Regions from separate parts of the Mesorhizobium sp. M0698 genome, predicted to be linked through region 4. Evidence: riboswitches for the same ligand, from Rfam matches in the RefSeq annotation. Region 4 holds a riboswitch; each other region holds the start of a gene.
The links. A riboswitch is a leader RNA that binds a small molecule or an ion and turns the genes downstream of it on or off. The one in region 4 is predicted to bind cobalamin.

Region 1: it holds a riboswitch for cobalamin, as region 4 does, so the genes downstream of both, metE (5-methyltetrahydropteroyltriglutamate--homocysteine S-methyltransferase) here and NKI16_RS27355 (ABC transporter ATP-binding protein) in region 4, are expected to answer to the same signal.
Region 2: it holds a riboswitch for cobalamin, as region 4 does, so the genes downstream of both, NKI16_RS02460 (CbtB domain-containing protein) here and NKI16_RS27355 (ABC transporter ATP-binding protein) in region 4, are expected to answer to the same signal.
Region 3: it holds a riboswitch for cobalamin, as region 4 does, so the genes downstream of both, NKI16_RS02110 (DUF1636 family protein) here and NKI16_RS27355 (ABC transporter ATP-binding protein) in region 4, are expected to answer to the same signal.

The regions. Positions count from the first base shown of each region.
Region 1 covers NZ_JAMYPQ010000031.1:12,503-17,462, reverse strand. Annotated here, with positions in the region: gene NKI16_RS31205 (transposase) at 1-156, opposite strand, end outside; gene NKI16_RS31200 (MFS transporter) at 446-697, shown strand; gene NKI16_RS31195 (helix-turn-helix transcriptional regulator) at 760-1,593, shown strand; gene NKI16_RS31190 (hypothetical protein) at 1,911-2,165, opposite strand; cobalamin riboswitch at 2,721-2,921, shown strand; gene metE (5-methyltetrahydropteroyltriglutamate--homocysteine S-methyltransferase) at 3,017-4,960, shown strand, end outside.
Region 2 covers NZ_JAMYPQ010000001.1:481,730-486,689, reverse strand. Annotated here, with positions in the region: gene cobO (cob(I)yrinic acid a,c-diamide adenosyltransferase) at 465-1,082, opposite strand; gene cobU (bifunctional adenosylcobinamide kinase/adenosylcobinamide-phosphate guanylyltransferase) at 1,084-1,605, opposite strand; gene NKI16_RS02465 (CbtA family protein) at 1,598-2,380, opposite strand; gene NKI16_RS02460 (CbtB domain-containing protein) at 2,396-2,575, opposite strand; cobalamin riboswitch at 2,611-2,807, opposite strand; gene NKI16_RS02455 (aromatic ring-hydroxylating oxygenase subunit alpha) at 2,949-4,142, shown strand; gene NKI16_RS02450 (heparan-alpha-glucosaminide N-acetyltransferase) at 4,361-4,960, shown strand, end outside.
Region 3 covers NZ_JAMYPQ010000001.1:410,771-415,730, forward strand. Annotated here, with positions in the region: gene NKI16_RS02100 (cobaltochelatase subunit CobN) at 1-634, opposite strand, end outside; gene cobW (cobalamin biosynthesis protein CobW) at 653-1,693, opposite strand; gene NKI16_RS02110 (DUF1636 family protein) at 1,690-2,124, opposite strand; cobalamin riboswitch at 2,163-2,366, opposite strand; gene NKI16_RS02115 (winged helix-turn-helix domain-containing protein) at 2,396-3,595, opposite strand; gene NKI16_RS02120 (NADH-quinone oxidoreductase subunit A) at 3,931-4,296, shown strand; gene NKI16_RS02125 (NuoB/complex I 20 kDa subunit family protein) at 4,287-4,868, shown strand; gene NKI16_RS02130 (NADH-quinone oxidoreductase subunit C) at 4,874-4,960, shown strand, end outside.
Region 4 covers NZ_JAMYPQ010000019.1:3,226-8,185, forward strand. Annotated here, with positions in the region: gene NKI16_RS27340 (FAD-binding oxidoreductase) at 1-608, opposite strand, end outside; gene NKI16_RS27345 (LysR substrate-binding domain-containing protein) at 749-1,657, shown strand; cobalamin riboswitch at 1,990-2,193, shown strand; gene NKI16_RS27355 (ABC transporter ATP-binding protein) at 2,361-3,104, shown strand; gene NKI16_RS27360 (ABC transporter substrate-binding protein) at 3,101-4,048, shown strand; gene NKI16_RS27365 (FecCD family ABC transporter permease) at 4,078-4,960, shown strand, end outside.

The DNA of each region.
Region 1 (4,960 bases), on a different contig from region 4:
AGAGTCAACAAGCTGACGATTTAACGGCTCGACTTCCTTTGTTGTCTCGGCCATCGCCGCGGCGATGTCGAAATTGCCCCAGATGGAACGTGCGGATTTTTGATAATTGCGCTTTTGTTTGATTTCCACGGTGAATGGTCGCGTCTGCCGCCTCATAGTTCCTTCCTGAATAGGAGAATGAAGTCGCCGCTCGAATTTTTTGGCGCTTCCTGCTTAGCGCGGAGCATTATCGTATAGCCGCTCAACGGGCAAGTGATGCCGGTCTTCGATGGCTGACCATCTGGGGAGATTTGAGCGGCTTCGCACGTCCTGCGCATGCCTGTAAGGCCGCCAAGTTTTCTGGGTTAGCAGGCGCGCACTGTGGCAGCTTGGCTTGTACGGCGAGGCCATGGTTGAGTGAGGCGAAACAAATCCAGCCCCGCGGTCAATCCCGAGGCTTCCCACAATGGCGAAGAGAACATCTTCACTCGTTCCTTTTGAGCACAAGACCTTCCGTTCGCTATGGTCGGCTGCACTCATTTCGAACCTTGGCACCCTAGTGGAAGGTGCGGCGGCAGCTTGGCTGATGACGAGCATCGCAGCAGTAATTTTTGATCGCCCATTCGTGCTGTGTACCAGCCCTGTGTCTTGCGCAAGTGGTCACGAACGGCTGCCGGAGCCTCGAAGACGCCCTAAAAACACATGCTGCGATTTTTGAACACGCTTGACGTGTTAGATTAATTCATCCACGATGCGTGTGTTGAACACGCGAGGTGAGTTATGAACATGAAAGAGCTTAGGGTTCGACTGGGCATGACTCAAAAAGATTTGGCAGAGCAGATGGCAACAACGCAACAGACTGTGGCCCGTTGGGAAACAGGCAAAACGCAGTTGAACGTCGAGCAGATCAAGGACCTTTGTCTCACGTTGAAATGCACGGTCGAGGAGCTGCTGGGCTGGAAGATTGATGTCGAGGAGTGGCGCACGAGCCCGTTTGCAATTGCCGATGCCGAAACGCGATACGGCACGCTCAGAATCAAGACGACTGTTGGCAGCCGCCAATATCCTATCGATGAAAAGGCGCGTGAATCGATTTTACGTCAGTTGAAGGAACTTCATAATCTGCGCAGAAATAACACAAGCAGGCCATGGCTGTATTGTTGGAGCCTTGACAACAAAATACTCTTGATAAATCCGCAATATGTCCGCACCATTGAGCTTATCGGTGACGATGTAGAGGAGATGCCAGAGTATTATCATCCAGAAATCTATCGGGCTTTGGATGACTGGGATAAGGGTGAGGTTTCAGGAAAGCTGAAGAAAGAATGCGATGCCATCATCGCAGAGATGGGTGATCAGGAAGCCGTGCGCATGGCCTCCTATGTTCGCGTCACATATGACGACGGAGAAGATGAGTGGAACTTCTTGGATGAAGAAACCGCTACGACTTTCTTCGGATTGGAAGCTGCGACCTTTGACGTTCCCCAGTGTAGTTTCGCCGAAGTGGAGGAGGAAGGTTACTACCGAGCGCGATACGCCAACCTTGATCGCGTCGCGGTGATGGAGGTTCCAAGCGACCGTTATCACAGATTGACCGCGCCCGAGGAAGCTTAGAACCATCCACGAAGGGCGCATGTTACATCTCGACCTTGCGTGGTGCGTTTTCAGTACGAGATGACGTTAAGCGTAGGTAGTGGCAGGTAAGAGTGCTCGACCAGAAGCTCAACTGCCTCCTCAATATCGCTGCCGATGTGCCGCAGGACACGTCCACGGGAGCGTGGATAGGCGTGAAGTTCCTGCACTCCACGGTCCGCTCTCCCATCGCCGGTGTGTGCCCGACGCCATCTTGTGGACGAGCTTGGCCGCCTGCACCCGGTTGTATTCCGGCTTGCGGTCCGCCTGGGCGGTCCGCCGCGATGGCTATCTCCATGTCAATCGGCGCCGAACTTTGACTGCCCGCTGCTTTTGATGAATTTGGCGAGGTCCCGCGCATAATCACTCTTGGTCTTCTCCTTGAGGCCCTGTGTCGCGAACTTGTGGTCCAGCAGGGCAAACAGGTCCAAGTCCCCTTCCGCCTGTGGCGCTGGCTTGCCCTCACCGCCCTCGGCTTCCCAATTGGGGACCGCTTCTGCGCGCTGCACCGTGGCGATTGTCCGCCCAAGACGCATCACAAGATCGAACGCCAAACCGTGCGCGTGCACGACGATTTGCCGCTCAGGCCTCATTTGGACAGGACTTGAGCTAGCCCGGTGGTTTGAGCCGGGTTACCTTGAGCCGGTGGGCTGCGAACAAGCAGTTCGAGACATTGGCCTCGATCACTTCGCAACACGCCGCTGCGCCTGGCCTCGGTGTGCTCCCCCCGAAATCGTTGTGTCATATCACCGAGGGCATCACGGCCAACAGCTTCCACATGGGCAACAGCCTCGCCATTGAGCCGAATATGGTCGCGAGCAGATCACCAACGAAGCGGTCGGAACCTCGGAGCCGAAGTTCGACGCCGAGGTGGTTCGCGTGATGCGCTAAGCAGCACCACGGCGCTTGCCGGTATGTTTGCTGCCGGCAGCCGACGAACTCCTATCCTCCTGGACAAGGGCGCCGTGCGTCATTGCTTTGATTTACCGGCCGCTCAAGGCTTCCACAGTTTTCGCTTTCGAGGCGACCTTTGGAACATGCCAACGGAAATTTAACATAACGACATAAACATTTCTTTATGCGGCGTTGACAATGAAGCGAACTGCTGTAATTGTCTCCCGCGTCGTGGTTCTCCGTACGGCGCTGCCGCAGCGGAGCTAAGAGGGAAGCCGGTGCGATGCCGGCGCTGCCCCCGCAACTGTTAGCGGCGAGCCAACCCCACTCATGTCACTGAGGCGAATAGCCTTGGGAAGACGGGTAGAGGCTATGACCCCGCGAGCCAGGAGACCTGCCACGGCGAATTACGTCCACGGGCGGGGTGTCTCGGTGGCCGCTGCAGCCTGGCGTTCGTGCCGGCCTGCTAGCGCCTTCCTTGTCACCGACGCCCCAACCATCGGGGTCTGGCATGACTATCTCTCAGCAAATTCCTGTAGCAACGCTCGGCGTGCCCCGCTTCGGTCGTCGGCGAGAACTGAAATTCGCGCTTGAAAGCTACTGGTCCGGAAAATCGTCCGCTGCCGACCTTCTCACGACGGCGAAGGCGCTCCGTGCCGCTAGCTGGGAGGAGCAACGCGATCGCGGCGTGTCGAAAATCCCGTCGAACGACTTCTCGCTTTACGACCATGTGCTCGACACCGCAGCCATGGTCGGCGCCCTTCCGTCCCGTTACGGCTGGAATGGCGGCGAGGTCCCACTCGACATCTACTTCGCTATGGCGCGCGGCAACCAAGGTCAGACGGAGGATTGTGGGCACGGTGGTCACCAGCATGCGGCTCATCGGACTGGCGTAACCGCGATGGAAATGACCAAGTGGTTTGACACCAACTATCACTACATTGTGCCGGAACTCAACGATGATCAGACGTTCGCCCTCTCGTCGACGAAACCGGTCGATTACTTCATCGAGGCTAAAGCTCTCGGCGTTCACACACGCCCAGTCATCCTTGGACCGATCACCTTCCTCAAGCTGGCGAAATCGCCTGCCGAAGGATTCGATCCCATCGCGCTCCTACCACGGCTTCTGCCCGTCTACGAGCAACTCCTGCGGAGCTTGAAGCTGTCGGGTGCCGATTGGGTGCAGATCGATGAGCCAGCGCTTGTCCTCGATCTGAACCCGAACGAACGAGCTGCGTTCGAATTCGCCTATGGCCAGCTGTCAAAAGCCGCGCCCGAGTTGAAGATCATGCTGGCTGCCTATTTCGGGCCGCTGGGAGACAATCTCGAAACCGCGGTTTCTCTGCCCCTGGCCGGGCTGCATATTGATCTCGTGCGCGCTCCCGAGCAGCTGGAAACGGTGGGTCGGCTCGCACCGAAGGATCTGGTGCTCTCGCTTGGCTTGATCGATGGCCGCAACGTCTGGCGTGCGAACCTGCCCGCCATTCTCGACCGCATCAAACCGATCGTCGCCGGCTGGCCCTTGGACCGCGTCGAGATCGCGCCTTCTTGCTCGATGCTGCATGTGCCGATCGACCTCCGCATGGAGACGGAACTCGACGCGGACATCAGGTCGTGGCTCGCCTTCGCGGCCCAGAAGACCGACGAGTTGGTGTTGCTTGCCCGGGCCCTGTCCCAAGGCAGGGATGCGGTGGCAGGCGCGTTGAAAGCGTCTGCCGAGGCTGCCGCCACTCGCGTGACATCCACGAAGATCCATGACCCGCTGGTTGAGGGGCGGATCGCCAGCATTGACGACAGCATGAAGCGACGAGAGAGCGCTTTTGCCGAGCGCTCCAGAGTCCAGGCCGGCACGCTCGGGCTGCCGCCGTTCCCGACGACGACCATCGGGTCCTTCCCGCAGACGCCGCAGGTACGCAGGGCGCGGGCCGCTCATGCGAAGGGCCAGCTGAGCTATGTCGACTACGAGACCTTCCTGAAGAAGGAGATCGAGGCTGCAATTCGCTGGCAGGAAGAGATCGGGCTGGACGTGCTGGTGCACGGTGAGTTCGAACGAAACGACATGGTACAGCATTTCGGCGAGCAGCTGTCCGGCTTCGCCTTCACCCAGCATGCCTGGGTGCAGAGCTATGGGTCGCGTTACGTGCGCCCCCCCATCATCTTCGGCGACGTATCGAGGCCCAAGCCGATGACGCTGCGCTGGTGGCAATTCGCCCAGTCGCTTACGGAAAACCCTGTGAAGGGAATGCTCACAGGCCCGGTGACCATTCTCAACTGGTCTTTTGTTCGCGACGACGTACCCCGCTCCGAAGCATGCCGCCAGATCGCGCTCGCCATCCGCGACGAGGTGACGGATCTCGAATGGTCCGGCGCAAGGATGATCCAGATCGATGAGGCCGCGTTTCGCGAAGGATTGCCACTGCGCCAGTCTGACTGGAAAGACTATCTCGACTGGGCT
Region 2 (4,960 bases), on a different contig from region 4:
CAGCTTCGCAAGCGACCAGAACTCTATCCCTGACATCCGGCGGCACTGAAACTCTACCGGATCGCCGACTTTCTGCTGATCGCACTGTTTGGGGTAATCTCGACGGTCGTAATTCTGTTGTGATCTTCGCCCGATCCCAGGCGAAACAAAAACCCACCATGCGGCGGGTCGTTGGAGCCAATTAGCACCATACCGAAATTAGTAGCATAGCTGCCGGCACAAAGCAAGAACAAAATAGGGCGCCTTCAGCCTTGAAGGTTCGCAGCTTAGTTCCAGCTTGGGTTCCTCGCCCCACGAAAGTGGGGAGAGGTGGCTCGGCGAAGCCGAGACGGAGAGGGGAACCGCGCTCTACGAAAGCCCCTCTCCGGCCGCTTCGCGACCACCTCTCCCCCGCTTCGCGGCGGGCGAGGAACCCAAATCTTGAGAGGTCGAGACACCGCGCCTCTGCCTCCCCAGCAACCCCCTCAGAACTCGATCCCCTGCTGCGCCTTCACGCCGGCGGAGAAGTGGTGCTTGGTCACGCCCATCTCGGTGACCAGATCGGCCGCCTCGACCAGTGCCGGTTTGGCGTTGCGGCCGGTGACGACGACATGCAGGCCTTCGCGACGCGCCTTCAGCGCCGCGACCACCTTTTCGAGATCGAGGTAGTCGTAGCGCAGCGCGATGTTCAGCTCGTCGAGCACCACGAGGCTGATCGACGGCTCGGCCATCAGCTCCAGCGCTTTCGCCCAGGCAGCCTCGGCCGCCGCGATGTCGCGCTTCAGATCCTGTGTCTCCCAGGTAAAGCCCTCGCCCATGGCGTGCCAGACGACACGGTCGCCGAAGGCGGCAAAGGCGTCTTTCTCGCCGGTGTGCCATTTGCCCTTGATGAACTGAACGACGCCGACGCGCTTGCCATAGCCGAGCATCCTGAGCGCCAGCCCAAAGGCGGCCGTGGTCTTGCCCTTGCCCGGTCCGGTGTTGACGATCAGCAGCCCCTTCTCGACCGTCTTGGCCGCGACCTCGGCGTCCTGCACCGCCTTGCGCTTGGCCATCTTGGCGCGGTGGCGTTCCTCGTCCTTGGGATCGATAGTATCAGCCATGTCATTTCACCTTGAGCGGCAGCCCCGCCACCATCAAAAGCACGGTGCCGGCAACAGCCGCGACGTCCTGGTTCAGCCGGCCGGCGGCGTCGCGAAACCGTCTTGCCAGCGCATTGTCCGGCACGATGCCCTGGCCGACCTCGTTGGACACCACGAACCACGGCCCACGCGGCCGCGACAGCACATCGGCCAGCCTCCGGCATTCGGCCTCGACATCATGGTCGGCCAGCATATGGTTGGTCAGCCACAGCGTCAGGCAGTCGATCAGCACCGGCTGGCCGTCAGGCAGCGCTCCGATCGCGCCGGCAAGGTCGAGCGGCGCATCGATGGTCGTCCAGCCGGCGCCGCGGCGCGAGCGGTGCAGCGCGATGCGCTGGCGCATCTCGTCGTCATAGGCTTGCGCCGTGGCGATATAGCTCCAAGGCGGCGGGCCGACCGTCACCAGGCTCTCGGCATGCGCGCTCTTGCCGGAGCGCGCACCGCCGATGACCAGGGTCAGTGCCCCGGCAGCGCGGTCAGGCAAAGCTGTCGCGCAGGCTGGTCGCCGTGCCCGTGAAGCGTCCGCGCACCACGCCGACGACCGCGCCGAGCACCAGCCAGAACACCAGATTGGTCAGCGTCACCGCCACCACGAACTGGTGGTGCAGGCCTTCCGGGATCGCCGTCTCGAAGCTATCGGGCTGCGGCGCGCCGACGATATGCGGCGCAACGATCAACGCCACGGCAAGAGCCACCAGCGGCAGCGATCTGCGGAAGACGATAAGGCCGAGACCGGCCGCTGTCGCCACCACTGTTGCCCACCACCATATCTGGCGTTGGACAAGGTCGGCCGCCGGCATCGCCGGCAGTTCCGGCGGCAGGCCGAGGCCCGGCGCCAGCGTGAACACGGCAAAGCCGGCAAGCCCCCAGAACAGGCCCTGGCGCCAATTGCCGATGCCGCCGGCGAATTCCGAAACCGCAACCAGGACCAGCGCAAAGCCGATGCCGGTGACGATATTGGCAACGACGCTGAAGCCGAAGCGTTCGAAACCGTCGGCCGGCGCCCAGCCTTCGTCTTCCGCCGGAGCCATCGCTTCAGCCGCTGCCGGCGCGGCGCTGCTCATAGCCGTCGTGCCCGCGGCGTTTTCGGCCGGTGTCGCAGGTGCCGCGGCATGGTCATGGCCGCCGCCGGCCTGTTCATAGACTTCCGCCTTCAGGATGAGCGGCACCGTGGCATAGGCTTGCATGCAGGCGAGAGCCACGCCGGCCACAAGCCCTGCGATCGCCGCGATGAACACGACGTTGCGAAACAGTGTCATGATGTCAGCCCCTTGTTAGTGGCAGGGAAAGCCCATCGAATGGCGATAGTCGTGCGCGGCATTGTGGACCGCATCGATATGCGAGAAGCCGACAAAGCCCATGACGAAAATGCCGAGGAATGCAGCAAGCGCCAGCTGCATGAGACGCGACTGCGAGGAGGCGGAAGCGCCGAGCGAAACGGAAGCGGTATTCATGTCTTTCCTTTCGCCCTCCACCCGAGGGCATAGAAGTCAGTTTCCTGTCGCCGGCAGGTCTCCTGGCTCGCGGATCAGCGCCCTTCCCCACCTTCCCGAAGGCGAACCTTCAGTGGCATATGGAGAGGACTACCGCACACAGTTGCGGGGGCAGCCACGGCATTGGGCAAACAACTTGCCCTCACCGCATTCCCTCTTGGTTCCAAACGGAACCGACGACATCAGTGACTATAGGCAGAATCGCCGCGCCCGGCAAACCAAATTCCGCCGGATCGTGTGGCGAATGCGCCGCCTCGCCAAGCCCGGTCGGCCGGCGCCGCGATTGACAATTTTCGCAGCCGGGTGTCGGCTGGCGGATGGGGAGGAAGCCGGCATGCAACCCAGCCCGAATGAGCGCGGTCCCTACAACGGCCTGACGCGGGCCGAGCCGACGCTGCCGTCATCAGCCTATTGGGACATCGCGGCCTATCAGCGCGATCTCGAGGCCATCTGGTATCGCAACTGGCTGCTCGTCTGCCGCGAGGCCGACCTTGCCCAGCCGCTGGCTTTCAGGACGTTCCGCATAGGCACGCAGGAGGTCGTCGTGCTGCGCGACGAGACCGGCGAGTTGCGCGCCTTCCACAACACCTGCCGGCATCGCGGCTCGCAGCTTTGCCAGCAGAGCGAAGGACGGCTGAAGGCGCGGCTCATCACCTGCCCATACCATGCCTGGTCCTATTCGCTGCACGGCGATCTGGTGCGCGTGCCGTCGAAATCGCTGCCGGACGGCTTCGACAAGGCCGATCATCCGCTCTACCGGGTCGCGCTTTCGGTGTGGCGCGGTTTCGTCTTCGTCAATCTGGCGGAAGACGCTGCCGGCTCGGCTGAAACATCCTTCGATCCGGCATCCGGCAACCTCGCCAACTGGCCGTTGGAAACGCTGCTGAGCGGCCATGTGCTGCGCAAGGTGATAAACTGCAACTGGAAGGTATTTTGGGAAAATTTCAACGAGTGCCTGCACTGCCCCGGCGTCCACAAGGACCTGTCGCGGCTGGTGCCGATCTATGGCCGCGGCCTGATGGGCCGGCACGACGACCCCGAATGGGCGCGCCACGCCGACAATGACGCGCCGGAATTTGCCGGCGGCTTGCGGGCCGGGGCCGAAACTTGGTCGCGCGACGGGCGCGTCCACGGCTCGGTCTTTTCCGGCCTGACGCCGGGCGAGCGTGCCGCCGGGCAGACCTATGCCACCAGCATGCCGTCGATGTTCGTCGTCGGCCATGTCGACTATGTCAGGACCGTGCGGCTGGTGCCGCTTGGCCCGGAGCAGACCGAACTTACCGCCGAATGGCTTTTTTCGCCCGAAGCGCTCGCCGAACCGGCCGCGGATATCGACAACATCGTCGCCTTCGGTACCCAGGTGCTGGAGGAGGATGCTGATATCTGCGAGGTCAACCAGATGGGCCTGCGCTCGATGCGCCACAAGGCCGGCGTACTGATGCCCGAGGAATACGACTTGCACCGCTTCCACAACTGGGTGCGCGAGCGCCATGCGGCGCTCGAACATCAAAGCGATTTGGGCAGATAGCGCCAGGTGACGAAGCCGCAGGCCGCCGCCAGCAGCCCGAGCGTTGCGAAAACCGCGCCCAGGCCGAAGAACGCCTGCACGCCGGCCAAAGGCTTTCCGGCTCTGGCCTAAAGCAGCTCTGATGCCGACCGGTACCAACGCGACGCAAGGCCCTGCTTCTTTTGACGGTGGCAACCGTGATAGTCGTCTTGCCGGGGCTGAACCAAGACAGCGAGACCATGAGCATCGACACGCCGAGCGCAGCCGTTCAGGATCAACCGAAGTCGAAGCGCATCGCCGCTATCGACATTGCACGCGGCATCGCTTTGCTTGCCATGGCGAGCTATCATTTCACCTGGGACCTCGAATTCTTCGGCTACACCGATCCCGGCCTCACCGCCTTCGGCTGGTGGAAAATCTACGCGCGCTGCATCGCCTCGAGCTTCCTGTTCCTGGTCGGCATCAGCCTCTATCTCGCCCATGGCAAGAAAATCCGCTGGACCGGCTTCTGGAAGCGCTTCGCCATGGTTGCCGGGGCAGCGCTCGCAATATCGCTGGTCACCCGCATCGCCACGCCCGATGGCTTCATCTTCTTCGGCATATTGCACGAGATCGCGCTCGCCAGCCTGCTCGGCCTGGCGTTCCTGCGCCTCCCGGCGCTGCTGACGCTTGCCGTGGCGGCCCTCGCTATTGCCGCGCCTTTCTACCTGCGATCTGAGCTTTTCGATCATCCGGCTTTGTGGTGGGTCGGCCTGTCGGCGACCAACCCGCGCTCCAACGACTACGTTCCACTGCTGCCCTGGTTCGGCGCCGTACTTGCCGGCATCGCGGTTACCAAG
Region 3 (4,960 bases), on a different contig from region 4:
GCGCTTCGGAGAGGACCCCACCCCCGGCCTGCGGCCGGACCCTCCCCTCGAGGGGGAGGGGGACGCCGCGTTCTACTACCCCCAGTCCCGGCTCGTAAAATCCCGCCTTTGGCACGCTAACAGGTTCGGCTACCGCCGCACCCGATCCAGCGAGACTTGCCAGCCTCTGCACCAGCGCCGTCATATTTGCCGGCCCGCCCTCGCGGAAATAGCCAAGCAGGGCGTCCAACTCCTCGCGCGGCAGCGTCGAGCCTTCGATCAGTCGCAAATCCTCGTCGTGGCTCTCGCCCGGTAGGAGCGCCAGCTTGATACCGCGATTTCGCGCGATAACGGCGAGCTGGTCGCAGCCATAGCGCCACCAGTCATAGCCGCCGAGGATGCGGACCAGAATGACCTTGGCGTGGCGGGCGACGCTGTCGATCCACAGGTCGACGGACATCGGATGGCGCAGGTCGCGCAAGGCGGCGAGCCGCATCGACGGCAGGCGGTGCGCATCTGCCTTCCACGCCGCCGCCAGCCCGGCCAGGTCGCTGTCGGTGAAGGACAGCGCCACGACATCCGCAGGCGTTTGCCTGAGATCGACGGGCTCGGCGAGATCGTCGAGCGAGGCGGATGTGGTGGTGAGGATGTGCATCGCGGCTCGTGCCTGGGGTCAGCCGGCGAGGATACGCTCGATGGCCGGGCGGTTCAGCCCTTTCAGGCCGATGACGACCAGGCGCGAGCGGCGGTCGTCTTCAGCGGTCCAGGCGCGGTCGTAATAGTGGTTGACGCGCGGACCGACGGCCTGCAGCAGGAGCCGCATCGGCTTGCCGCCGACTTCGACGAAACCCTTGACGCGCAACACGTTTTCTTCCTCCGCCGCCGTGGCGACCCGTTGTGCGAGCTCGTCCGGGTTGGACACAGACGCGATGTCGATGACGAACGAGTCAAAATCGTCATGTTCGTGGTCGAGCTCGTCGTCGTGGTGGGTCTTGCGATTCTCGATGTCGTCCTCGACGGCGAGGCCGAGGCCGAGCAGCACCGACGGGTCGACCTTGCCTTGCGAAGTCGGTACGATCTTCACCGCCCGCGCAACATGCTTTCCGATCACGGCATTGGCGCGGGCCGCGCCGGCTGTGTCCATCAGGTCGCTCTTCGACAGGATGATCAGGTCGGCGCAGGCGAGCTGGTCTTCGAACACTTCCTCGACCGGATCGTCATGGTCGAGCGTCTCGTCCTGCGCGCGCTGGGCCTGCAGGGCGTCCATGTCGTTGGCTACGCGGCCATCAGCCAGCGCCGGCCCGTCGACGACGGCGATGACGCCATCGACCGTGACGCGGCTTTTCACGGACGGCCACTGGAAGGCCTGGACCAGCGGCTTGGGCAAAGCAAGGCCGGATGTCTCGATCAGGATGTGGTCGACCCTCGGCGTCAGCGACAGGATCTGGTCCAGCGCCGGGACGAAATCATCGGCGACGGTGCAGCAGATGCAACCATTGGCCAGCTCGACGATGTTTTCCTCGGGGCAGGTGTCGATGGCGCAGCCCTTCAGAATCTCGCCGTCGATGCCGATGTCGCCGAACTCGTTGACGATGATGGCCAGGCGCTTGCCTTTGGCGTTTTCGAGCAAATGGCGGATCAACGTCGTCTTGCCGGCGCCGAGAAAGCCGGTGACCACGGTGCAGGGAACGCGCGAAAGGGAGGCAGCGGTCATGTCAGGTCCTTCAAAACGTCAAGGGGAGGGATGCGGGCAACCAGGCCGCGCTTCAGGCAATCGGGACGGCCGCGCCATGGAATGAGCCCATCCGTCGCGGTGGCGAACAGCTTTGCCCCGGTGACGAGATCGGCCCCGCTGGTCGTGGTCAGATCACCGAAGACGTAACTCCAGCAGCCGTCGCGCAGCATGGCCGCGCTGAGCCGGCGCTTGCAATTGCCGAGGCATTCGACGGTGCGGATTTTGATGTTTTCGCTGGAAGCGGCGCGGCGCGTGTCCTCTGCGAGCAGTTCGCCGGCGCGCGGATGAGCGTCCGAACCGGTCTCGTCACGGCAGGACGAGCAGACGATGACGGTAACGCCGGCCGGGGAATCACCATGGCCGGACAATAAATCCGCTGTCTCAGCCGGAAAACTGCTGTCGCGTTCCAAATCAGGCTCCTTGCCCGGAAAACCCGCCAGGCGATCGGATTCTTATGTCCTAGACGGCAGGTCTCCTGGCTCGCGGGTCATCGCCTGGGTGCCGCCTTCCCGGGAATATCCCAGTGGTTTTCGGCCTTGGCTCGTCGCTTACAGTTGCGGGGACAGCCGCGGATTTGAAATCGAGATTTCGCACCGCATTCCCTCTTGGCCCCTGCCGTTGCGGGCAGGGGACCGTCTGGAACGGATTTAGGCTTGTGGAGCCAGTCGTGTCAACGCACGTCTATGACGCGGCGATATCCGCGAGCGGCCGGCCGAGGTCGCCGGCAGCGGTCACCTCGATGCGTTCCAGGCCGAGCCAGCCCTGCATCTGCTTCAATTCCTCGAAAAGGGCGGCTGCGGTTTGTGGCGGGGCGCCGGGCTCCGCATAGGCGGCGTGGACGCGCAACACACCGGCCGGGCGGTCGGCCCTGAGGTCGACGCGCCCGACGATGCTGTCGCCGAGCAGGAATGGCAGCACATAATAGCCATACCGGCGCTTTTCGGCCGGCGTGTAGATCTCGATGCGGTAGTGGAAGTCGAACAACCGCTCGGTGCGCGACCGCTCGAAGACGACAGGATCGAACGGCGCGAGCAAGGCGCGCGCCTCGATCTTGCGCGGCAAACGGGCGTCCTTGTGGAGATAGGCTGTTTTGCTCCAGCCTTCGACGCTCACCGGCAACAGGTCGCCGGCCTCGACCAACTCCTCGATGCGGCCCTTGATGTCGGCGGGCGAGAGCCGGAAATAGTCGCGCAGGTCTCCTGCCGTGGCGATGCCGTGGGCGCGGGCCGAGATGCGCAGCAATTCGCGGTGAGCATCCTCGGGACAGGGAATCGGTAGCGCGAGTACCGCCGGCGGCAATACGCGCTCCGGCAGATCGTAGAACCGTTCGAAGCCGCGGCGATGCGCCGTGGTGATGCGGCCGGCCCAGAACAGCCATTCGAAGGCGTGCTTGGCATGGCTCCAGCCCCACCAGCCGCCCGAACCCTTCTGCCCTTCGAAAGCCGACGCTGCGATCGGGCCTCGTTCGGCGACCTCGCGATAGATGTCTTCGATATAGGCGGCGTGCTCGCGACCCCATTTGGCCAGTCCGCTGTACATTTCGTCGCCGCGTTCGGCCCGCTGCATGCGCCAGCGCATCAGCGGATAGGTCTCGACCGGCAAGAACGAGGCTTCATGCGCCCAATATTCGAAGACCATGCGCTTGCGCGTTACCGCGGCGTTGTCGAGCAACGCCAGCTTGTAAGGGCCAAGCCGCGAATAAAGAGGCATATAATGGGCGCGCACCACGGCGCTGACGGAATCGATCTGCAGCAGGCCGGTACGGGCAAGCACCCGGGCCAGATGCCGGCGGTCAGGCGTGCCGGTGGGGCGCGGGTCATTGAATCCCTGTGCCGCGAGCGCAATGCGACGGGCCGTGGCAAGCGAGATTCTTTCCTTCATGAAGGCGGCATCCGGACGATTTTAGACAGAGAAAATGACCTGCGATTCCGTGCCATGCTAGCAGGGTTTTGGCGGCATCCATGTCAGGAGAGAAAAGTGGAGTAAAAAGTGAAGGAAATCAAACAGGAGCGGATCGGACCAGTTTTCCCGGATATGCCGTCCAGCACCGCGATTTGAACAAGGTTTGACTTGCTTCGCCGAAAGCGCTGCGCTAACCCTCGCCGCGTTGCAGCATAGAGCCCCCTTAAAACGGTTCAGTGGTTAAACTGTCACGCTTCCGCAAGTGGGTCCGGTGCTGTAATCAGAGTGGATTGGCCGCCAACGGAAACTGCAGCATGAACGCACTTTTAGGTTCGTACCTGCCCATCGTCCTGTTCATCGGCGTGGCGCTGATCGTCGGGCTGGCGCTGCTCGCTGCACCGTTCCTGGTGGCCTACCGCAACCCCGATCCGGAAAAGCTTTCCGCCTATGAGTGCGGCTTCAACTCGTTCGACGACGCCCGCATGAAGTTCGATATCCGCTTCTACCTGGTGTCGATCCTGTTCATCATCTTCGATCTGGAGGTGGCCTTCCTGTTTCCTTGGGCGGTGTCGTTCAGCCAGATCGGCATGCTCGGTTTCTGGTCGATGATGGTGTTTTTGGCGGTGCTGACCATCGGCTTTGCCTATGAATGGAAAAAAGGAGCGCTGGAATGGGATTGAACGACAGTTCCGGCACGCTCGTCGCGCCGAAGCCCAAGGGCCTCATCGACCCCAACACCGGCAGGCCGGTCGGGTCCGACGATCCATTCTTCCTGGAGATCAACAACGAGCTCGCCGACAAGGGCTTTCTCGTCACCTCGACCGAGGCGCTCATCACCTGGGCGCGCAGCGGCTCGTTGATGTTCATGACCTTCGGTCTCGCCTGCTGCGCGGTCGAGATGATCCATACGTCGATGCCGCGCTATGACTCGGAGAGGTTCGGTGTCGCGCCGCGCGCGTCCCCGCGCCAGTCCGACATCATGATCGTCGCCGGCACGCTGACCAACAAGATGGCGCCGGCGCTGCGCAAGGTCTACGATCAGATGCCGGAGCCGCGCTACGTCATCTCGATGGGCTCCTGCGCCAATGGCGGCGGCTATTATCATTATTCCTATTCGGTGGTGCGGGGCTGCGACCGCATCGTGCCGGTCGACATCTACGTGCCCGGCTGCCCGCCGAGCGCCGAAGCGCTGCTCTACGGTATCCTTCTGCTGCAGAAGAAGATCCGCCGCACCGGCACGATCGAGCGGTGAGCGGCATGACCCAGGCGTTGAATGACCTCTCGACCTATCTCGGCGAGAAGCTGATCGGCCGGATCGGCGTGGCGGTGCTCGCCTATGGCGAA
Region 4 (4,960 bases):
CCGCCGCCCCGAATGCCCCAGAACAAATCTGCATTTTCGGCCGCGTTTGCCGTGAGCAACCGGCCGTCCGCCGTCACGATTTCGACAGCGACAAGGTTGTCGCAGCTCAGTCCATGTTTGCGGCCAAGCTTGCCGAACCCGCCGCCGAGTGTCAGTCCGGCTATGCCGGTATCCGCGTTGACACCCATGGTCGTCGCAAGACCATGGACCTGTGTGGCTGCGTCGAACTCGCCCAGGTTCAGGCCGGCTTCTGCGCGCGCAACACGGCGGATCGGGTCGACTTCGATCCGCTTCATGCGTGACACATCGATCACCAAGCCGCCGTCGCATACCGAACTGCCGGCGACGTTATGACCACCGCCGCGGACGGCGACGAGGAAGCCTTGCGATCGGGCGAAGTTGACGGCCGTAACGACATCGCTGGATTCGGCGCAATAGAAGACAGCCGCCGGCCTCTTATCGACCATGCCATTCCAAACTCTGCGCGCCTGGTCATAGCCAGGGTCGTCCGGAAGGATCAGATCGCCGCTAATCGCCTGCCTGAGCCGGGCGATATCTGGCGCCTGCAACGTCGGCTCGGAACCGTCTATAAGCTTGAACGTGCTCATCGAGGGATACCCTTCGTGATCCAGCACGGTTGGACAGGCCGCTGTCGTTCACCGGATCACAATGATCTCATGCGGCGCCATTCGCTGCAAAATCGAATATCTCAGTCGCTGGATGAGCTAAATTCATCTAAACTGCCTGGATGAGAAAACTTCCGCCGCTCGGGTCGCTTCGCGCCTTCGAAGCCGCTGCCAGGCTGATGAGCTTCAGGAAGGCCGCGACGGAACTCGGAGTGACGCCAACGGCCATCAGCCACCAGATTCGATTGCTGGAGGAGGTCTGTGGGCAACTGCTGTTCCGGCGGCGCCCACGACCGCTCGTGCTCACAGGCGTGGGCGAACGGCTATTCCCGGTAATTTGCAGCGGCTTCGACGCTTTCGCTGCGGCAATAGCATCAGCCTCGGCCGGAGTTGGCCAACGCCCGTTGCGCGTGACGAGCCCAAATGCATTTGCCAGCCGATGGCTGGTTCCGCGCCTGTCGAAGTGGCGCGAACAGCATCCGAACATTCCACTGGAGATCATCGGGACAGACGCCGTTCTGGACCTGCGAGCCGGTGACGCCGACGTCGCGATCCGCTATGCGCGCAGGATGCCGCGGGATGTTCCCGCGCAGGAAATTTTTCGGGACGCATTCTTTCCGGTATGCAGCCCGGAGTTGTTCGCAGGAGGCGACCGACAGATCGAGCGCGCCGCCGATCTGCTGCAATACCCGCTCATCCATTTCAATTGGACGAACCGCGACCCGGAAGCGCCGACTTGGCAACGATGGCTGGCGATCGCACGCTCGATCGATCCCAGCATCCCCAATGCCAACCAGGCATGGGACCTAAGCTTCCGCGAAGAGCTGCACGCGATTGACGCGGTAGCGGCAGGCCAAGGTATCGCTATCTGCAGCGATGTGGTCGTCAGTGGCGAACTCGAGGCTGGCAGGCTAGTCAAGGCACATGATCTCTGTCTGCCAGGCTATGGCTTTTACCTTGCCTGCGTAGCCAATCACCCCCGACAAGCGCATATCGAAGCGTTTTCCGCCTGGATGAGATCGATAGTCTGAGCATCTGAACGCCGATCTTCTGCATGCTCGTCACAAGCGGTAGCAGCGCTTCCTGCGCTTCGGGGTCGCCTGCCGCGCCTCACACTTTGACCGGTATCCAAATTTCCAGCCTTGCCGCTACAGGGATCGAATTCCGGCGCATCGGCGACCTCGCGCCCAGATGCCGGCAGCCATTTGTCCCAAATCATGTTGGGGGTTGACAGAAGCAGACAACGTCCTCTAGGTACGTAATGTTATTACATTACGAGGTATGCATGACTCCTTCTGACAAGACCCTTGCTCCAGCGGCTGTCCGAACTCCGAAAATTTATTGCGCTGTGAGTGGCGGAAAATTAGGGTGGCTGAGTGATGGTCCCCGAGTCGAAAGGCAAGGGGTGAAAAGGGAACACGGTGAGGTCTTCGGATCGAGGCCGTGGCTGCCCCCGCAACTGTAAGCGGTTAGCAAGATCCGAAGTGCCACTGGCCGGCAAGGCTGGGAAGGCAGGATGGCGCAAAGACCCGCGAGCCAGGAGACCTGCCATCAGCATGAGTTGACCGGACGGGGTGTGCCGGGAGGAGACGTGGACATCGGTCTTGTCGGCCGGTCCGTCCAGCTTCCTTCCGTCGCCATTGAGAAAGTGACGGTAAGTTGGACGCCTCCCAGCCTCTTCTTAAAGCGCGCGAACTGAGTGCGACGGCAAATGGCCAGCGCCTGGTCAGTGCGGTGAGCCTTTCGCTAGCGGCGGGCGACCGCCTCGCCATCATCGGCCCTAACGGCGCCGGCAAGACGACGCTGCTGCGCATGCTCTGCGGTACGCTGCGGCCAAGCGCGGGAGACGTGAGATTCTCCGGACGCCGGCTGGAGAGATTTTCGGCCGCCGAGCGGGCGCTGCACATGGCGGTCGTCGGCCAGACCGATCAGCCCGACCCGCGGCTTGCCGTGATCGACTATGTCGAGCTTGGGCGCGTCCCCCATGCGGGCTTGCGACGAAGGAGCGAGCAACGCGACATCGTCATCGAAGCGCTTCGCAGAACCGGCCTGATGCCGCTGCTCGGCCGCACAATCGGCTCGCTATCCGGTGGCGAGCGGCAACGCGCCCAGCTGGCGCGCGCCATCGCCCAGGAGCCCAAAATCCTGTTCCTCGATGAACCGACCAATCATCTCGATCCGCGCGCCCGCAGCGACCTTCTCGAACTCGTATCGCAGTTTGGCATGACCGTGGTGGCGGTGCTTCATGATCTGTCGCTGGTCACGCCATTTGCCACCAGGGTCGCGGTGATGAACGAGGCCCGCCTGCAGGCACTCGCCGGTCCGCACGAGGCGCTGACCAAGCAATTGATCCGCGAGACTTTCGGCGTCGACATGCTTCGGCTGCGCCATCCCACCGAGGACCGCGAACTTACGATCTTCGACGTTCCTAACCGTGCCTCTTCCCATCCTGATCTGACCAAGGAGCAACATTCGTGAAACGCCTCGTATTGTCTTTTGCCTCCCTACTGCTTGCCCAGGCCGCCTTCGCTTTTCCCGTGACCGTTGACAGCTGCGGCACGCCGCTGACGTTCGAAGCCGCGCCGAAGCGCGCCGTTATCCAAGATCTGAACATGGCGGAGATGGCCTTCGCGCTGGGGCTGCAACCGTCGATCGTCGGCCTGACGGGCATCACCGGATGGTACAAGGTCGGTCCGGAATTCAAGGCTGAGCAGGGCGCGATCCCGGAACTCGCGCCGAAATACCCGACGCTCGAAAACCTCGTCGCCGTCGAGCCCGATTTCTTCTTCGCCGGCTGGTATTACGGCATGAAACCAGGTGGCGAGGTGACGCCCGATACGCTGGCGCCGTACGGCATCAAGACGCTTGTGCTGACGGAAAGCTGCGTCCATCTCGACAAGAACCGCCCCGCGGCCTCGATGGACCTGCTCTATGGTGATGTCGAAAAGCTGGGCAAGATTTTTGGCAAGGAGGCCCAGGCGGGAAAGCTTGTGTCGGACTGGAAGGCACAACTTGCCGATATCACGGCAAAGATCGGCGACCGCAAGGGAACGCGCGTGTTTCTTTACGACTCCGGCGAAGACAAACCTTTCACATCAGGCAAGTTCGCGATCCCCAGCGCCATGATCGCTGCTGCCGGCGGCGACAACATCATGGCCGACATGGCGACGAGTTGGGGCAATACGGATTGGGAGACGGTGGCGGCCCGCAATCCGCAATTCCTTATCCTGCTCGACTACCAGGACGGCGGCGGCTACAGGAAACTGCTCGATTTCCTCAAAGCCCATCCGGCGATGAAGGAGACTGATGCGGTCAAAAATGAACGCTTCGTCGCGCTGCGCTATGCCGAACTGACACCTGGGCCTGCCAACATCGAGGCGATCGGCAAGATCGCCAGGGCGATGCACCCGGAAGCTTTCTGAGCTTGCGCCAGAGAGCGTTCGAATTGGCCATGACAGCAGGAGCAGCAGCAATTGCCGCTCTTGCTTTGTTGTCGATTGCCTATGGATCGACGGTCATCGCGCTGAGCGACGTGATTGCTGCGCTCGGACATGCGGCCGGGCTGGACGGAGATATCGTGTCCGGTCCGGCCGGCAAGATCCCGATTGCCAAGATCGTTGTCGATCTCAGGCTGCCGCGCACGATTATGGCCATCTGTGTCGGCGCCGGGCTGGGCGTCATCGGCGCGCTGCTGCAGACGGTAACGCGCAACGACCTCGCCGATCCGTTCCTGTTCGGCCTGTCGTCCGGAGCGGCGGCCGGCGCGGTTTCCGTCATCACCATTTTTGGCGACCATTTCGGCATCTGGACGTTGCCGGTCGCGGCCTTCACGGGCGGCGTATTAGCCGCCGGCATCGTGCTGTTGCTGGTTTCGCGGGTGAGGGGGCAAGGCCCCGAACGGCTGATCCTCGCCGGGCTTGCTGTCTCCTTCATGTTCACCGCCTTGACCAACTATCTCGTCTTTGCCGGAGACCAGCGCGCCGCTCACTCGGTGTTGTTCTGGACGATGGGCGGGCTCGGGCTCGCGCGTTGGGACAATGTCGGGCTGGCTGCTCTGGGCGCAGGCACCATCCTTGTCTATGGACTTTGGAACCATCGTCGGCTCGACGCTTTCCTGGCCGGCGAGAATGCCGCCGAAAGCCTCGGTGTGCCGGTTGCGCGGATGCGCAGGATGACATTTCTCGTCGCCGCTTTCTCGACAGCAATCCTTGTCTCGGTAGCAGGCGTCATAGGTTTCGTTGGCCTGATGATCCCGCATTTGTCCAGGACCCTTGCCGGCCCGCTACACCTTCGCCTGATCGCAACCTGCGCTATCTTCGGAGCGGTGCTGTTGC